Regions from separate parts of the Proteiniborus ethanoligenes genome, predicted to be linked through region 2. Evidence: predicted binding sites of a transcription regulator. Region 2 holds the regulator's gene; the other holds the start of a gene.
What was found. The regulator LexA, encoded in region 2, represses DNA repair genes until DNA is damaged. The targets are predictions, from matches to a motif close to CNAACANNTGTTNG.
Positions count from the first base shown of each region.

Region 1: a site for LexA is predicted at 3,785-3,798, ahead of BLV37_RS07065 (DNA polymerase IV). Genes of this name have one in related genera too.

Region 1 covers NZ_FNQE01000014.1:15,970-24,378, forward strand. Annotated here, with positions in the region: gene BLV37_RS07035 (hypothetical protein) at 1-199, opposite strand, end outside; gene BLV37_RS07040 (hypothetical protein) at 463-642, shown strand; gene BLV37_RS07045 (50S ribosomal protein L25) at 673-1,305, opposite strand; gene BLV37_RS07050 (pro-sigmaK processing inhibitor BofA family protein) at 1,431-1,703, opposite strand; gene BLV37_RS07055 (YaaL family protein) at 1,813-2,121, opposite strand; gene BLV37_RS07060 (4a-hydroxytetrahydrobiopterin dehydratase) at 2,302-2,637, shown strand; gene BLV37_RS07065 (DNA polymerase IV) at 2,663-3,748, opposite strand; gene BLV37_RS07070 (M56 family metallopeptidase) at 3,850-6,156, opposite strand; gene BLV37_RS07075 (BlaI/MecI/CopY family transcriptional regulator) at 6,169-6,525, opposite strand; gene BLV37_RS07080 (M20 metallopeptidase family protein) at 6,657-7,844, opposite strand; gene BLV37_RS07085 (methyl-accepting chemotaxis protein) at 8,070-8,409, opposite strand, start outside.
Region 2 covers NZ_FNQE01000009.1:61,524-69,932, reverse strand. Annotated here, with positions in the region: gene miaA (tRNA (adenosine(37)-N6)-dimethylallyltransferase MiaA) at 1-600, shown strand, start outside; gene hfq (RNA chaperone Hfq) at 690-920, shown strand; gene BLV37_RS05180 (methionine gamma-lyase family protein) at 1,116-2,429, shown strand; gene lexA (transcriptional repressor LexA) at 2,451-3,074, opposite strand; gene BLV37_RS05170 (LysM peptidoglycan-binding domain-containing protein) at 3,236-3,538, shown strand; gene BLV37_RS05165 (tyrosine recombinase XerC) at 3,592-4,569, opposite strand; gene thiS (sulfur carrier protein ThiS) at 5,110-5,307, opposite strand; gene BLV37_RS05155 (aldehyde ferredoxin oxidoreductase family protein) at 5,324-7,480, opposite strand; gene BLV37_RS05150 (4Fe-4S binding protein) at 7,500-7,892, opposite strand; gene BLV37_RS05145 (NAD(P)/FAD-dependent oxidoreductase) at 7,922-8,409, opposite strand, start outside.

The DNA.
Region 1 (8,409 bases), on a different contig from region 2:
GCTTCATGATTATTAGAGTACAAATCCCAATGGAAGCAATGAGTACTACTACACTTGCAATACCAGCATACTTTTCGCCTAAATAGTTACATAAGGTTATTAAATAGTTTATGAAGATTATTCCTAGTAGTATAGATAAAACGATCTGCCAAAAGGGTCTTTCTTTTTTTTCTACAACTACTATTGATGAAATTCTCATATAATTATTTCCTTTCTAACATAGATTTTTGTCATGTGTCAGTTTCTGATTCTCTATATTGAAAACAATTTAACTTATATACTATAATACATCCTTTCTACTATGCTTTTCAAGACTTAGTATAGTAACTACAATAAATATTTTACATTTTTCCTTATTATTAGTTCTTATTATCTATATAAAAACACATTTTTTATGATATAATGTAAAAACAAAGACTTATTTTATATTGTTTTGTAAATTTTTGTAATGGAGATGATAATATGAAGGTCATCCTATTGAGTATTTTGCTAATTCCTGTCTTAATATTTCAGATTTTTATTTTCGTAGATATTATTAGTACTATTAAAGTACCTACAAACTCTGCACCGGTAGGTATGGGAAGGATTCATTTTAACAATGAAAAATCTTCAAAGAAGTCTAGGATAAGAGTAGTTAAATAGTTATAGCCCAGGATAATCCTGGGCTATATTTTATTCTTCTTCTAAAATACTTTTTTCACTCTCATAAATAGGTACTTCTGTTTCTTCTTCAGGCTCTTCAACCTTACTACTAGCAGTTAAGGATACTATTACTTCACTTAGCTCAGTAAATATTTCATAGTTTTCATCTTTTGCAATATCAAGATCAGAAAGAACTATGTTTTGACCAAAATCAAGAGAAGATACATCTACTGCTACATATTGAGGTATATACTTAGGCAAGCATTGTACCTCTATTTCCATTAGCTGCTGCTCTACAACTCCTCTTGTTGCCTCTTCTACTGATTCTCTTCCTTGAATAGCTATTGGTACACGGATTCTAACCGGTACATCTGCTGATAGTCTTTGGAAGTCTGCATGTAATACTGTGGCCATTACTGGATCTCTTTGAACTTCTTTAATTAATGCAGATACTGCTTCTCCCTCTAGTTCAATTTCAATTCTTCCAGTTTCCCCATACCGGTTAAGAAGTTTGTTTAATTCTAGGGTTTCAAGCCTAATGGTTTGTGTGTCTTCACCATGGCTATATATAACTCCAGGTGTATATCCTGAAGCCCTAAGCTTTTTTGAATTTATTCCACCTAATTCTTTTCTGTTTTCCGCTTTTATTTTTGGTACTCCCATTAAAATTCCTCCTTTAGTTTTTATGGTATATATATATTAAACCAGAAATTTAAGAAAATTTCAAATGAGGCTAATTTCGGATTGTTTTTTTATGCTTTAGATATGTAATTCAGCTCTTACAATATCTATAATATATATTGCAATACGATAAGCAGAATAACCCCTGGAACTCCTAAAAATCCTGCTATAAGTGCTGTTACAGGATTAATAGCTACTGATATACCTACAAATCCTCCTAAAAGATTTACTAGCAGCAAAAGGATTCCTCCTGTTATTCCATTAATAATTAATTTTAATAAATATTTAATTGGAATTATAAGAAGCCATCCTAAGAAATATAAAAGGATTAGCCCACCTGCGTAAGCAAGTATTACACTGATTTCTATTCCCAATCCCATTTTCTCACCTCTATGTATGGAATATTAGCTCTTCATAAAAACAATAGGAATATTATCTTTCATAATATTCCTGTTGTATTTCTAATATATGGAGTTTTGAGGACAAATATTACAAGCTATTATTTAAATTTTCTGCTCTTATACCCTTTTCTCTTGCGTTCTTCAGTAAATAAAGATATTTTGTTCTAGAAGCCTCCATATTATGTATTGCGTAATCTATTAGTCCAGGCTCTACTACACTTTGAAAATACAGTTCTGCATTTTCCCATTCCTCAAGAGCTTTATTTAGTTCAGTTAGAAGCCTTTCATCTTCAGTTATTTCATTTGTTCCTAAATTATTTTTTAGTTTACTAAAAAAGCTATTAATATTTACATTCATCCCCATAGTCTTTACTGTTTTGTTTTTCGATTTATCCACATTCATACCCCTTTCTTTCAAGCTTTACGGTATGATTATTAACTTTTTGTGGATAAGTTATACATTTTTGCATATAGTCTATAGTATTTGATTATCTATCTTTGGGTATACATATAATGCATATATAAATTATAAAAGGAAGGGTATCCCTTCTTTTAATTGGAGAAAGGAGGTTGGCTAATGAATGAGCTTTCATCAAAAAAATGTATTCCCTGTAGCATTGGTGCTGAGCCTCTAACAAAAGATGAAATAATCCAGTTTCATAAATCTCTAGATAAGGAATGGAAGGTAATTGATTATCAAAGATTAGAAAGAAGTTATAAATTTAAAAACTTTAAAGAAGCCTTAGATTTTACTAACCAAGTGGGTGAACTAGCAGAAAAGGAAGGCCATCACCCTGATATTTACCTTTCATGGGGAAAGGTCCTAGTAAAATTGTGGACTCACAAAATAAATGGGCTCCATGAAAATGACTTTATTTTAGCTGCAAAAATTGACGAGCTTACTAAGGCTTAAGAAACAAGGGATAGAATACTACCTTTCAATCAAATAAGGAAAGCTGTTCTAATTTTAATGTAATAAGATTAGATGCAGTTAAACCTATTAGTCTAATATCTTGTGTTAATCTAATTTCGTCTAGAAGATTAACTGCCAGCTCAAATATATCATTATAGCTACTAATATAGTTGTTTAAGGTTTTACTTTTTGTTTGAGTTCTAAATTGGATATCCTTTATCTTTAATGTTATTGTCTTGGCTTGAAGATTTTTACTTTGTAGGGATGCTTCTATCTCTAATGCAAATCTATGAAGATAGTCTTTAAGTATTTCTTTATCCTTTGTGTATTTTGAAAAGGTACGTTCTGTCCCTAGAGATTTTCTTTCACGAGTTGTATTTACCTCTCTCGAATCAATACCACGGATTCGATTATATATTTCTATGCCTGATTTCCCAAAAAATTCTACCATAAATTCTTCTGAAAGCCTCATCAAATCTTCGACTGTATATATGCCTATGTTATTTAACCTTTTTGAAGTTTTTTTCCCGATTCCGTAGACAGATTTAACTGGAAGTGGTAATAAAATACTAGGCACCATGTCTTCTGTAATAATTTTTAACCCATTAGGTTTATTCCAATCTGAGGCTAGCTTTGCTAAGAACTTATTATAGGAAATACCTATGGACATGGTTAAGCCAGTTTTTTTCATTACCTCTTCTTTTATTTTTTGGGCTATTTCAATAGGATTTATTTCTATGTTTGAAACATCTAAATAAGCCTCATCTATAGATAAAGGCTCGACTAAATCAGTAATACCGTATAAAATATGGAAAACCTGTCTGGAAACCTCCTTGTACCTCTCCATTCTAACAGGCAGAAAACACGCCCTTGGACATTTTTGTTTAGCCATAAAAATAGGCATGGCAGAATGAACTCCGTATTTTCTAGCTATGTAGTTTGCAGTAGTTACTATGCCATGATTGCTTAAGCCTCCTACTATAATAGGTAAGCCCTTTAATTTAGGATTATCATGCTCTTCAACAGATGCATAAAATGCATCCATGTCTACATGAATAATATGGAGTTTCTCAGCTTGACCTAAGTATTTAGAAGTATAGATAGGAATCACTCCTTAATAAAGCCTATTTTATACTTATATTATAATAGAACATAAGTTCTGTGTAAAGCTTAAGAATAATTAAAGAGCCTAGAATAATCTAGACTCTAAAGCTAATCTTTTCGTGAAAATTCAACCTTCCATATACCATCTTTATTCTTTGCTAATCTAAAGTTAATTCTGCTTCCTGGTGAATTTGAAGGATCATTTTTTATTTTAATATCCTCCCATGATAATGTTGCTCTTGTACGGTCTCTAAAATAATCTATTTCTATATTTACGGGATTCTCAAAGTACCTACTAAAATCTATTTCCTCTTCTTTCTTACGCATGGCTATGTGTTCTTTTTTATCCCAGCCAAATTCTGTATCTTCTTTGGTGTATAATTCCCACTGTGCTTCAAAATTGCCTTCCTTATGGCAATGAAGATAAAGCTTTAATATACTTATGACACTTAGTCCATTTAGCTCTTTTTCATCAAAATTTTGTATAAATCTTTCATATGCTTCTTTTTCATTGTCATTAAGAACTAAAAAACCTCCCCTGCCTACAACTGGCAATGGTCTATAATCATCTATACTAATGTATTGAACAAGTCTATTGTCTACTCTATAGGATATGGTTATGGTATAATCCCCTGCATAATAATATGCCTTAGGATGAATATCCCCTTCTGGGTCCTTCCATTCCTCATCATAGACTTGCCATCCGTCAGGCTCACCTAAAACACCCATTACCATATCTGTAGTCATGGCTCCTGCTTTAATGCCATAGCTTTCTCTTGTATCTATTCTACCTATGGTTCCATAGGTATAGCTGTTGTCGTTTTTCATATATCCATCTGTATAAAATACTACATCCTCATATGCTAAATAAAGTCCTCCATATAGATAGCCTATGTCTAGTGGCTCTCCCCAATTTTTAACTACTTCCTCCGCTGGAGAATTTAGCCCAAATTCTACTCCATCTACAAAGCCTTCATATGCTGATTTTAGATTTTCATTATATGCATATCTATCATTACCAGGCTCTATAATCTCTATAGATTCCCTTATCTTAGAGGCTGCTTCAGTAGTCCTTTCATAGGATTTTTTTAGCTCCTCATTATCATGGGGATATGCTATATCCGTTGGATACGCCCACCCAAAATAAAACTTATTATTTTCGCCTATATATTCTAAATTATATATAGAATTTAGCTCCTCTAAATCATCTCTAGTAATTCTCTCCTTTTGATATGCTTCAATTCTAAATACTGTTCCTATCTTGTCATAAGGATAAGCTCCGTAAACATCTTTGTTGATGAAAAATACTCCACTGCTTTCCTCAAGGATTTTAAATTTATCAAATATTTTTTTATCCATAGTAAGTACAAATCCAAAGTTTTCATTTCTATATATTATCTGTTCTTTTTTATTAGTCAATGTGAATATAGTTGTAGCTCCTAGAAGTATAATTGCAATCGGTGTAATCAGAAGCTTTGGCTTTTTGAACTTCATAACATTTTTAACTCTAGCTTTGATGTTGCTTTCACCAAAGAAAAGAAAGTTTCCCTGCAATGTATGGCTTTGCTTATCTGCAATATTTATTAAAGAGCTAGCATAAGCTTTTCTAATATCATCTTCCCAAGCCTTTACTACCTTCTCGTCACAGGATAGCTCCATGTCTTCGTTAAAATACTTAGCAGATAGCCAAACTATAGGGTTAAACCAATGAATACAGATTGCAATAGACCAAATTAGCTTAAGTATATTATCAAATCTTCTAATATGATGTATTTCATGTGCTAGTATTTGCATCGATTCACTAGTATGGATATTATCTACCATGGAAGCTGGTACAATAACTTTAGGCTTTAGCAATCCATATACTAATGGGCTTTGAAGCAAATCTAATGAGTATATACTAATATTTCTATTAAGCTTCATACTTTTCTTTATATGGCTTATATCAATATCTTTGATTATAGTTGCTGTATCCAGCACTTTTGATGCATTATAATATCTTATGATGCTCCTTATGATTAAGAATATCATACCTAGAACCCATATAATGCTTGCACCTAGAAAAATTATTTGAAGCTGACTATTTGGAGTAACAGTTGCTGCAGCATTTCCTTGAGAGATAGTAGTGCTATTTGATACTACATTATTTATGTTATTTTGCATTGCCTCTGTTTCTATATTCCTGCTTACTCTGCTTATTATAGTTGTTGTATTAGGCATAAAGTTAAATAAGCTCAAGCTTGAAGAAAAATTTATAGGTAAAATCAGCCTAAATAATACAATGAACCATAAATAATATGAAAAGCTTTTCGGAAGATATTTTCCTAGAGCATTTCTGATTACACCTATAAATAATGCAATTATTGAAGCTATAATGCTCATGCTAATAATTGTAAAAAAAATACTCTCAAGCATGTTACATACCCCCTAATCCAATTTATTGACTATTTTTTTTAGCTCTTCTATATCTTCTTTAGATAGGTTTTCTTTTTGTAAGAAGCTTGCAAAAAATGATTTAATAGAGCCTCCATAAACTTTATCTATTAGCTCTTCTGTTTCTACTCTCTGGGCTAATTCTCTCCCCACTACTGCCCTGACAATTGAATCTTCATTTGAAATTATTCTCCTATCTACTAGTCTTCGTATAACCGTATATGTGGTTGATTTTTTCCATCCTAATTTCTCCCTTGCTAACTTAACTAGGTCCGAACTTTTTATAGGCTCGTTATCCCATAATATTTCCATAAATTTATACTCTGCATGGAATATTTTTATATCATCCATAAGATTACCTCCTTCGGTCTAACTCATTAAACCTATTTGTTTTAGTTTATTCTATTAGACCAAATTTGTCAACATTATTTTGAAGTTTTTGGTGATTTGTTAAAGGCAAAACAAAAACTAGGCAATATTACCTAGTTTTTATTTAACCAATCTATTGTGCCTTGCAATACAAGTGCTACTCCCTTCCACAGTTGACTTTCATCTATGTCGAATTTAGGATTGTGATGTGGGTAGTATTGCCCATCTATTTCTCTAGGGTTGCTTAAATAGAAAAAGGTGCCTGGGGCTTCCCTAAGAAAAAACGACATATCCTCAGCTCCCATTACGGGTGTTTTCATTTCTACTATATCTTCTTCGCTTACTATTTTTTTAGCTGATTCTACAAAGGTTTTTGTGAATTCCTCTGAATTTACCAAGGCTGGATAGCAATATTCGTATTTATATTCGTAGCTTCCTCCATGTGCCATGGTTATGCCTTTTACTATTTCCTCTATTCTCTTGGCGATTCTATGTCTAGTGCTTTCATTTAAGGTTCTTATTGTTCCTTGAATTTCTACTATATCAGGAATAATGTTATGATTAAAGCCTCCTTCTATCCTTGTTACGGATACTACTGCAGGCTCTACTGGATTAATTTCTCTACTTACTATGGTTTGTAGTGCTAATACTACCTCTGAGGCTATTACAATTGGATCTATGGATTGGTGAGGATAGGCTCCATGGGCTCCTTTGCCCTTTATTTTAATATGCATTACATCTACTGCTGCCATCATTGCTCCATAACATACGCCTATTTTCCCTGTTGGTATGCCTTTCCCTAGATTTCCTAGATGAAGTCCCATTACTGCATCTACCTTTGGGCTCTCCATAGCCCCTTCTTCTATCATAGGCTTTGCTCCTCCTGGATATTCTTCTCCTGGCTGAAACAACAGCTTTACATTTCCTCTAAATTTATCTCTATTTTCATTTAGTATCTTAGCTGCTCCAAGTAATATGGCTGCATGCCCATCATGTCCACATGCATGCATGTTTCCGTTTGTAGACTGAAAATCTAGTCCTGTTTCTTCTTTAACTGGAAGCCCGTCAATATCCGCTCTTAAGCCTATGGTCTTTCCTTTACCATTGCCCTTTATAAGACCTACTATTGCGTTACCCTTTACTAGTGTATGGTACTCTATCCCCATTTTATCTAGTTGGGCTGTGATATATTTTGCAGTCTGTGGCAAGTTTAGTCCTACTTCTGGTATTTGATGAAGCTCTCTTCTCCAATTTATTATTTCATTTTCTATATTTTTTGCTCTGTCAATTATATTAAGCATTTATGTCCTCCTTCTTTTAAATTATGAGTTTTTAAGGTATCTAGTACAAAATAACCCTTACCTTTGTATATATTTATAATATTACTGTAATTAATTCTCTCTTTTGATTGGATTTCCTTGTTTGCAAAATATTTTATTACTATGAGTAAAGAAATTTTGTGGCTATTACTAGATATAAAACAAGATCGATACCGAAGTACCGACCCTGCTTTATAAAATATAGTATTATAGTCTGAATCTATGAACTAATTCATCTAATCTCTTTATTGTTCTTGTTAGATTTTCAGTATTATTAGCTACGGTCTCCATTGTAGCCGCCTGCTCCTCCATAGAAGCTGATAGTTCTTCTGTAGAAGCTGCAGTCTCTTCAGTTATAGAAGATATACTTTGTATAGCTAATATCACTTCTTCTTTTTCTTCATCTACTTTATTTAAGTTTTCTCCTAACTTTTCTATAGCTTCCATTACAGATACAAGAGATGAATATATTTCTTCAAAGGCTTTTTTAGATTGCTCTAGGGATTCATTAGCATCCTTGAGGGCCCCTTCTGATGTATCCATATTG
Region 2 (8,409 bases):
TTTAGTCAAGCTGTTTCAAACTGGGAATTAAGAGATAATCTTTTTATGAAAGCAAAGCAATACGGCAATGAATGGATTTATAATGAGCTGAAAAAAATAGACATTGAATCAGCAAATAGAATACATATTAATGATACTAAAAGGATTATTAGAGCTTTAGAGATATTTCATGAAACGGGAAAACCAATGTCACATTTCTATAAAGACTTTAGAAAAGAAAACCACAAGTATAATATAGTATTTATTGGCCTTACTATGGATAGGAAACTGCTATACGAAAGAATTAATAAGCGAATAGACTTAATGATTCAAAAAGGGTTAATTGAAGAAGTCAAAAGTCTATTACATATGGGTTATAGTGAAAATCTAGTATCAATGCAGGGATTAGGATACAAAGAGATTATACAATTTCTAAATGGAAAGTGCAGCTTAGATGAAGCTGTTGAAATACTCAAAAGAGATTCAAGAAGATTTGCAAAGAGACAATTAACCTGGTTTAGAAGAGAAAAAAATATTAATTGGATAGATGTTCATGATTTTGATAATAAGGATAATTTAATTGAACATATTGTTGAATACATAAAGGAAAAAATTAATTAAAGTAGAATATAGAAAACAAACAGGGAATTTATATTTTAAGTTATAAAATTTATAATTCTATAAGGGGAGGGAAAAAAGTGAAAACTACTATGAATTTGCAAGATGTTTTTTTAAACAAAGTAAGAAAAGAAAATACTGTTATTACAATTTTTTTATTAAATGGTTATCAACTAAAAGGCCAGGTGAAAGGCTTTGACAATTATACAATAGTTTTAGATAGTGATGGTAAACAAAATTTAATATACAAGCATGCTATCTCAACTATTATACCAAGTAAATCTATCAGTTTTATGAATAAAAGCAGTGATAGCTTTGAATAGAAATTTCTATTTACAGTATACAAAGCCTTTTAAGTATATTAAGACTTAAAAGGCTTTGTTATATAACGAATAAGAAATTCTACTTAATATAGAGTACCAAGAAAAGCTTCTTTATTTTCAATGTCATTATTGTTCTGATTGAAACTGTTGTTATCATATGTTACAATACATAAGATAACAATAATAGAAGGTGATATGTTGAACAAGTATACAATAGATATATTATGTAAACAATATGCGATTGGTGAAAATATTATCAATTATGTATTAAGCAAAGATGAAATTCTTAAAAAGAACTATTTAACTCACATTGAAGAAGTCAAAGAATATAATCAATTTAAGATTATACATGCAATGCAGAAGGCTAGACTAAATGCTACTCATTTTAATTGGACAACTGGCTATGGATATGATGATGTGGGAAGAGAAAAGGTAGAAGAAATATATTCGTATGTATTTAATACTGAAGATGCTTTAGTAAGACCTACAATTGTTTCGGGAACACACGCAATAACCCTTACATTGTCTGGTATATTAAGACCAGGAGATGAGCTTCTTTCAATAACTGGAAGTCCTTATGATACTTTACAAAAGGTTATTGGAATAAAAGGTAAAGAGAAGGGCACACTTATTGACTATGGTATTAAGTATAGAGAAATTTCTCTTGATTCAAAGGGAAAAATAGAAATTGAAAAAGTGATTCAATCAATATCAAAGGATACTAAGCTAATATTAATTCAAAGATCTACAGGATATAGTGACAGAAATGCCATAACTATAGATGAAATAAAAGAGGCTATAGACAAAATTAAGGCATTCAATGATAAAGTAATTATTATGGTTGATAACTGCTATGGCGAATTCATTGAAACTAAGGAGCCTACAGATGTAGGAGCAGATATAATGGCCGGCTCTCTTATCAAAAACCCAGGTGGAGGTATATCTTTGTCTGGAGGATACATAGTAGGTAAAAGAGACTTAATAGAGCTAGTTGCTAATAGAAGTACAGCTCCTGGAATAGGTAAGGAATGTGGCTTAACTTTTGGCACCACTAGAAACACCTTACAAGGTCTTTTTTTAGCACCCATGATAGTAGGGGAAGCATTAAAAGGAGCCCTTTTAACTGCTTTAGTATATAAAGGCTTAGGATTTAGAGTAGTACCAGATATTAATCATAAGCGTAGTGATATAATACAAGCAGTAGAGTTCAAATCCAGAGAAAAAGCGATTAAATTCTGTCAGGGAATACAAAGCGCTTCTCCGGTTGACTCTTTTGTAACACCTGAGCCATGGGAAATGCCTGGATATGAGGATGAGGTAATAATGGCAGCAGGGGCTTTTATACAGGGTTCTTCTATAGAATTAAGTGCTGATGGTCCAATGAGGGAACCTTATTTTGCTTATTATCAAGGTGGATTAACTTATAGCCACTGTAAGTTGGGAGTAATGATGAGTTTAAATAATTTGTATAAAAATAATTTAATAGAAAAAGATAAGCTGGTTTATTAAGCCAGCTTATCTTTTTCTACTTTACTTTATCTTACGAAATACTCCTGTTACTTTACCTAGAATCGATACATTTCTTGTTATGATAGGTTCCATAAATTGATTTTCAGGCTGTAGCCTTATATGGTCTTTTTCTTTAAAGAATCTTTTTATAGTTGCTTCATCGTCTAAAAGAGCAACTACTATATCACCATTATATGCAGTGTTTTGCTGTCTAACTAGCACAAAATCTCCATCTAAAATGCCAGCTTCAATCATGCTATCTCCTCTAACTTTTAACATAAAAACAGATTCTTTTTCTACAAAGTCAATAGGTAAAGGAAATGAATCTTCAATATTTTCTACAGCTAATATAGGTTCCCCAGCAGTAACTTTGCCAACTATAGGTACATTTATTATTTCCTTTCTTGGAAATGGAATAATATTGTCAACTCTATCTAAAATTTCAATCGCTCTAGGCTTAGTAGGATCTCTCCTTATATAGCCTTTCTTTTCAATTTTTTCAAGATGCCCGTGAACAGTAGAGGTTGATTTTAAGTTGACAGCCTTACAAATTTCTCTTACTGCAGGAGGATATCCTTTAGAATATATTTCACTTTTTATGAACTCAAGTATTTTTAACTGAACCGACGATAAGTCTTCATACATAATGGAACCTCCCAACACTCTATTTTCTGCTATTATAACATATATATAAATAAATAGCAAACATTTGTTCTATATTTTTTTAAAAAGCATTGACAAGGAACACATGTTCTATTATACTAGAATTAAAGAACAAATGTTCTACAGATAACGGAGGTATAGCTATGAAACGTAAAAGAATTAGAATAGCAAATAAAAAAAGATTTACTATTTTTTTATCCTTGGTATTTTGCATTATAACTATTTTAACAAGCAATATATCTAAAATAAGTTTAGCTTATAGTTCAAATAATAATAACTACAAAGAAATGGCCATAATTTCTGGTGATACGCTTTGGGAAATAGCTAAAAGAAATAATCCCTATAATCAAGATGTCCGAAAGATTGTCTATGAAATAATGGAATTCAATAATATGAAAACAGCAGAAATAAAAGCAGGCAGTGTTATAAAAATTCCTACATACTAACATAAATCATAAAATAGGCCCTCAGATAATAGAGGGTCTATTTTACGCCAATATTACTTACTATCATTATCCTGCTGTTCACGTATTTTATTGGATAGGGGATTGCTTTTTACGGCTTTTCTTAATCTTTCATCGTCAATGTGAGTATATATTTGAGTTGTAGATACATTTTCGTGACCTAAAATTTGTTGTAAGGCCCTAATATCAACATTCCCATACTTATACATAAGAGTTGCTGCAGTATGTCTTAGCTTATGTGTAGAATAAATCTCAGTATCTAAACCAGCATCTTTAATATATTTTTTTACTAAATATTGTACAGTTTTATTGCTAATTCTGCTTTTCCTATTGCTTAAAAACAAGGCGTTTGGTGTTTTTACTCCTTCTGTAGGTCTTACTAATAAATAATCCTCGATAGCTTTTATACATGCATCATTCAAGTAAATTGTTCGTTCCTTGTTTCCTTTACCTACAACAGTTAAAGTATCTCCTTTGATCTTGTCAATATCTATACTAACCAACTCTGAAAGTCTTAGACCACAATTTAAGAACAGTACAATAATAGCATAATCTCGTTCTTTATAGGTTCCATCTATTGAATCTAGCAGGTTTTCTGCTTCCTCTAGCGAAAGATAAACAGGATGTCTAACATTTGTTTTTGGTGATTCTAAATCTAGGGCAGGATTATTATCAATAATTTTAACCTTTGTATTCAAATACTTAAAGAAAGACCTTATACTAGCAACTTTCCGAGCCTTAGCATGATTTTTGTTGTTACGATCCTTATCAACAAAAGATATAAATGCATATAGGTCTTGTAATGTGACTCTTTGAATTATACTTTCATCTACATCAGATATATTTATTTCGTCAAAGGGAATACTTTTATCAACTAATTTATATCTGAGCTTTAAAAACCGAAAGAGGGTACGTAAATCAAAAAAATACTCTTTTGTTGTGTTTTCAGATTTTCCTTTGATGGTTTCTATGTAGTTTAAAAAATCTTCTAATATTATTGGTAGATTATCCATATTTTCACTCCTTATTATACAAAATATACATTTTGTATAATAATATTCTACATTTTTTCGCAAAATCCTTCTACATAATCTACATATTTTAATATTATTTTTTTAATCTCTATAGTTTTCATATAATTTAGTAGAAGATTCACCGAATATTATAATCTGTTATTTAAAAAAAGCTCGTCACCATACATATTTTCAATCCTAAAAATGTTTTTCAACTAATTCATTAGATTTCTTACTATAACAATATCAAAATTCGCTTATTGGGCCTTAAAATCCATTTTAAACGTTTTTAGATGCATTTTGATATAAAACCATTATAAAGAAAAAATAAACGCCTTATAAGTCAAATGTAAGCTTGATTTATTTTTGAAATATAATAAAATTGCACTTTGATAATAAAACTTGATTTAAGAAGCTCTTTTTATTCTTTAGTCTTACAAATTGTTTTAATTAAAGCAAAGACAAGTTAACATAATTTTTTTATGTTAACTTGTCTTTGAATAAGCTTCTTTTATATTACACTAAATATTTTGTTACATTTTAACCTCCAGCTAATAAATGAATGACCTGTATTTCATCTCCATCATTTATTAAGACATTTGCATATTCTTGCTTAGGTATTAATTTGCCATTTACCTTTACAATAATCTTAGGAAAAGTATATTTCTTCATATCAAGAATTTCCTGTACAGTTAAATGCTCTTTCCATTCATGCTCCTTACCATTTATTAAAATCATTTTGTCCTCCTGTAAATTAGAGATGCTTTTCTACCACCTCTATTAATTCTGGTAAGTCCATTTTTATTTCCTTTAATTTTTCTATAGTAGGTATGCCATCCATTGTCCAACCTCTTCTTTTATATACTGCGTCTATTAGTTTTTCATATTGTTCTTCTCTATAGGCCCTAAGAATTTTAATTTTCTCTTCAGTGAACTTTCCAGTTGGATCATAATTTAATTTCTCCCTAAGCTGGTTATCATATCTTTCTTTCCTTGATTCATATTCTTCAACTGTTACAGGGCCTACAGAACGGTATGGGACTTTATCGTTTTCTCGTTTACCATAACCCATCCTTATATTAAAAATCCTTTGAAAATTGTACACTCTTTCTGATTGTACTATTAACTCTTCCTTATTAATATTATTACCAGTCATAGCATTGTACAAATCTACATAGTTTTGTACATGCTCAGGTATTTTAGCAGGCTCATCAGCAGAAAAATTACTAGCAGGTACAATATCATTCCATGGTAGCTTACACAACCCCATGAGACCAAACCAGGTTCTAAACATAGGGAAATAATGTAATGCTTCAGCTTTATCTTCAAAAGTTGGTATTTGATTGTTGACCATATCCATAAATATTAACCAAGCTTCGTCATGCTGAGGACCTTTATTTGTTAATCCATAACCTCCCTGCTGTGCAAGAGATTCTTTAGGCAGGTACTCAGAATACTCAAGTCCCTTCTGTTCCATACCAATATCCTCCAGGAAATCTTTGTCTGCACCGTACTCTTCAACAAATATCTTTTTAAGTTTTCTAATGCCTAATCCTGCTAATTTACCAAAACCTTCTCCCCTAGACATTTGATGAAGAAGTTCCATTGCAGCATCCTTATTGCCAAAAGTTAGTTCTAAGCCACCAGTAATATCTTTATCAATTATTCCATTTTCGTAGCATTCCATCAAAAAAGCTGTTATTGTAGCAAATGAAATAGTATCAATACCATATGTATCACAATAAAAATTACATTCTAATATATATTCAGGGTCAAAGATGCCACAGTTAGCACCTACGCCTGCTGCCGTCTCATACTCTGGACCATCAATTGTAACCTTATCCCCTTTATATGGTCCTGTTTTTAATTCATAGCCATCTGCTGCTTTAGCACATGATAAGGAGCAGCCATACCAACAACCATCAGGTTTACCTTGTGTTAAATAATTATCTCTAAATACATTAGAAGCAATTTTATAAGTATCTTTATGGCTTCCGTATTTATAATTGTGAACAGGCAATAGATCATATTCATCCATTACCTCAATTATATTAGCTGTCCCTACCTGTCTCATTCTGCACTGCTCATCATCAAATCGATTTATTTCTCTATGAAGTCTTAATCCGGTTCTGTTAATTTTAGCTTGATCTGCAGGGTTATTTAAATCACCTTTAACTCCATTAAACTTTACTACTAAAGCCTTAATATTCTTATCTCTAAATACTGTACCTATTCCACCTCTACCTGCCTGTTTAAGTCTTGTTACTTTTCTTCTTACATCATAAAAAGTAAAGTTTAATAATCCTATTAAAGTATTTTCCGCTGCTGTTCCTGCAGTTACAACAGCTATGTTTCTTTTATCCTCCTCGGAATCAGCATACATTTCTGTTAGCTGTTCCCCTAATACATGTGCATCTATAGCTTCTAGTGGAGCTTCCTCTATTCTTACAATGCCCTCGTTTCCATCAATATACACTACTACATCATTTTCTGCCTTTCCCTGTACCTTTAAAGCATCCCAACCAGCAAATTTTAATAGTGGTCCAAAATATCCACCTACATTACTATCTATAGGTATTCCAGTAAGTGGCGATATAGTAACTACCAAAGACTTACCTGCACCTGGATATTGAGTAATTCCTCCTATAGGACCGCTAGCAATCACTATTGCATTTTCTGGATCTGTCCATTTTGTCTCTGGACCAACACTATCCCATAGATACCATAGTCCAAATCCTTTCCCACCTATAAGTTTTTCTTTCATCATCTCTGTAACTGGCATAGAACTAATTTCATTGTCCGATAAGTTTATATACAAGCTTCTATTCGCATAACCTTTTTCAATTTTACCAAGCTCATATTTATATTCTTTAAGCAATCTTCGACTCTCTCTTAGTGCATCTATCGTCAATAGACTCTCCCCCTTAAAATTACATTGATATATCTTCTATATAAATTGCATTTGCAGGGCATTTTTTAACACATAATCCACAAGATATGCATTTAAAAGGCTCTGTAAGCTCATCGTGATAGAACATAGCTCCTTCATTACAAAATCCTACACACATTAGACAGCCTACACAGATATCTTTTCTTATTCTAACAATTCCTCTATTATCCCTATAAATGGCCTCTACTGGGCAGATATCAATACATTCTCCACATTGAGTACAAGTAATTATTTCATTATTCCCATCAACTATTTCAGTTACTTTTAATGAAGCTTTTTTCAAATTTTTTTCTTTAAAGTATGCCTGAGAACAAGTTTCTTCACACAGATGACATCCTATACAACGCTCTTCTATTTTTGCTAAAACCTTCAAAATACCACCTCCAATTAATATAAAAGTTATTAAACCACAGAGGGTTCAAATACAAGCTCACCTTTTTCAAATCTATCAAGATTAAGCTTACTAATATCGATTGTAGTTTTCTCTCCTAATATTTGTTGCGAAACTAATAATCCAGTCATAGGTCCAAGCATAAAGCCATGTCCACTAAAGCCTATAGCAAGATAAAAGCCTTCTAAGTTTTTTACTGGACCATAGATAGGATGCTTATCAGGGGTCATATTATATAACCCTGCCCATTGCCTTATAACTCTAAGCTCACCAATAGGAGGCAAGAGCTTAGTAGTCGTTTTGGCCATTTCATCTAAGAATTGCCAGCTTGATGTTGTTCTTAAATCCTTAGGTTCATCCTCATCCCCCCTGCCCATAATAAATGACCCATGTGGCGTTTGCTGACAATAAATATTTAAGGAAAAAGACATAACCATAGGTTCTTGCATTGGTTCTACAGGCTCAGTTACTAGTATTTGGTGTCTTTCTGAATATACAG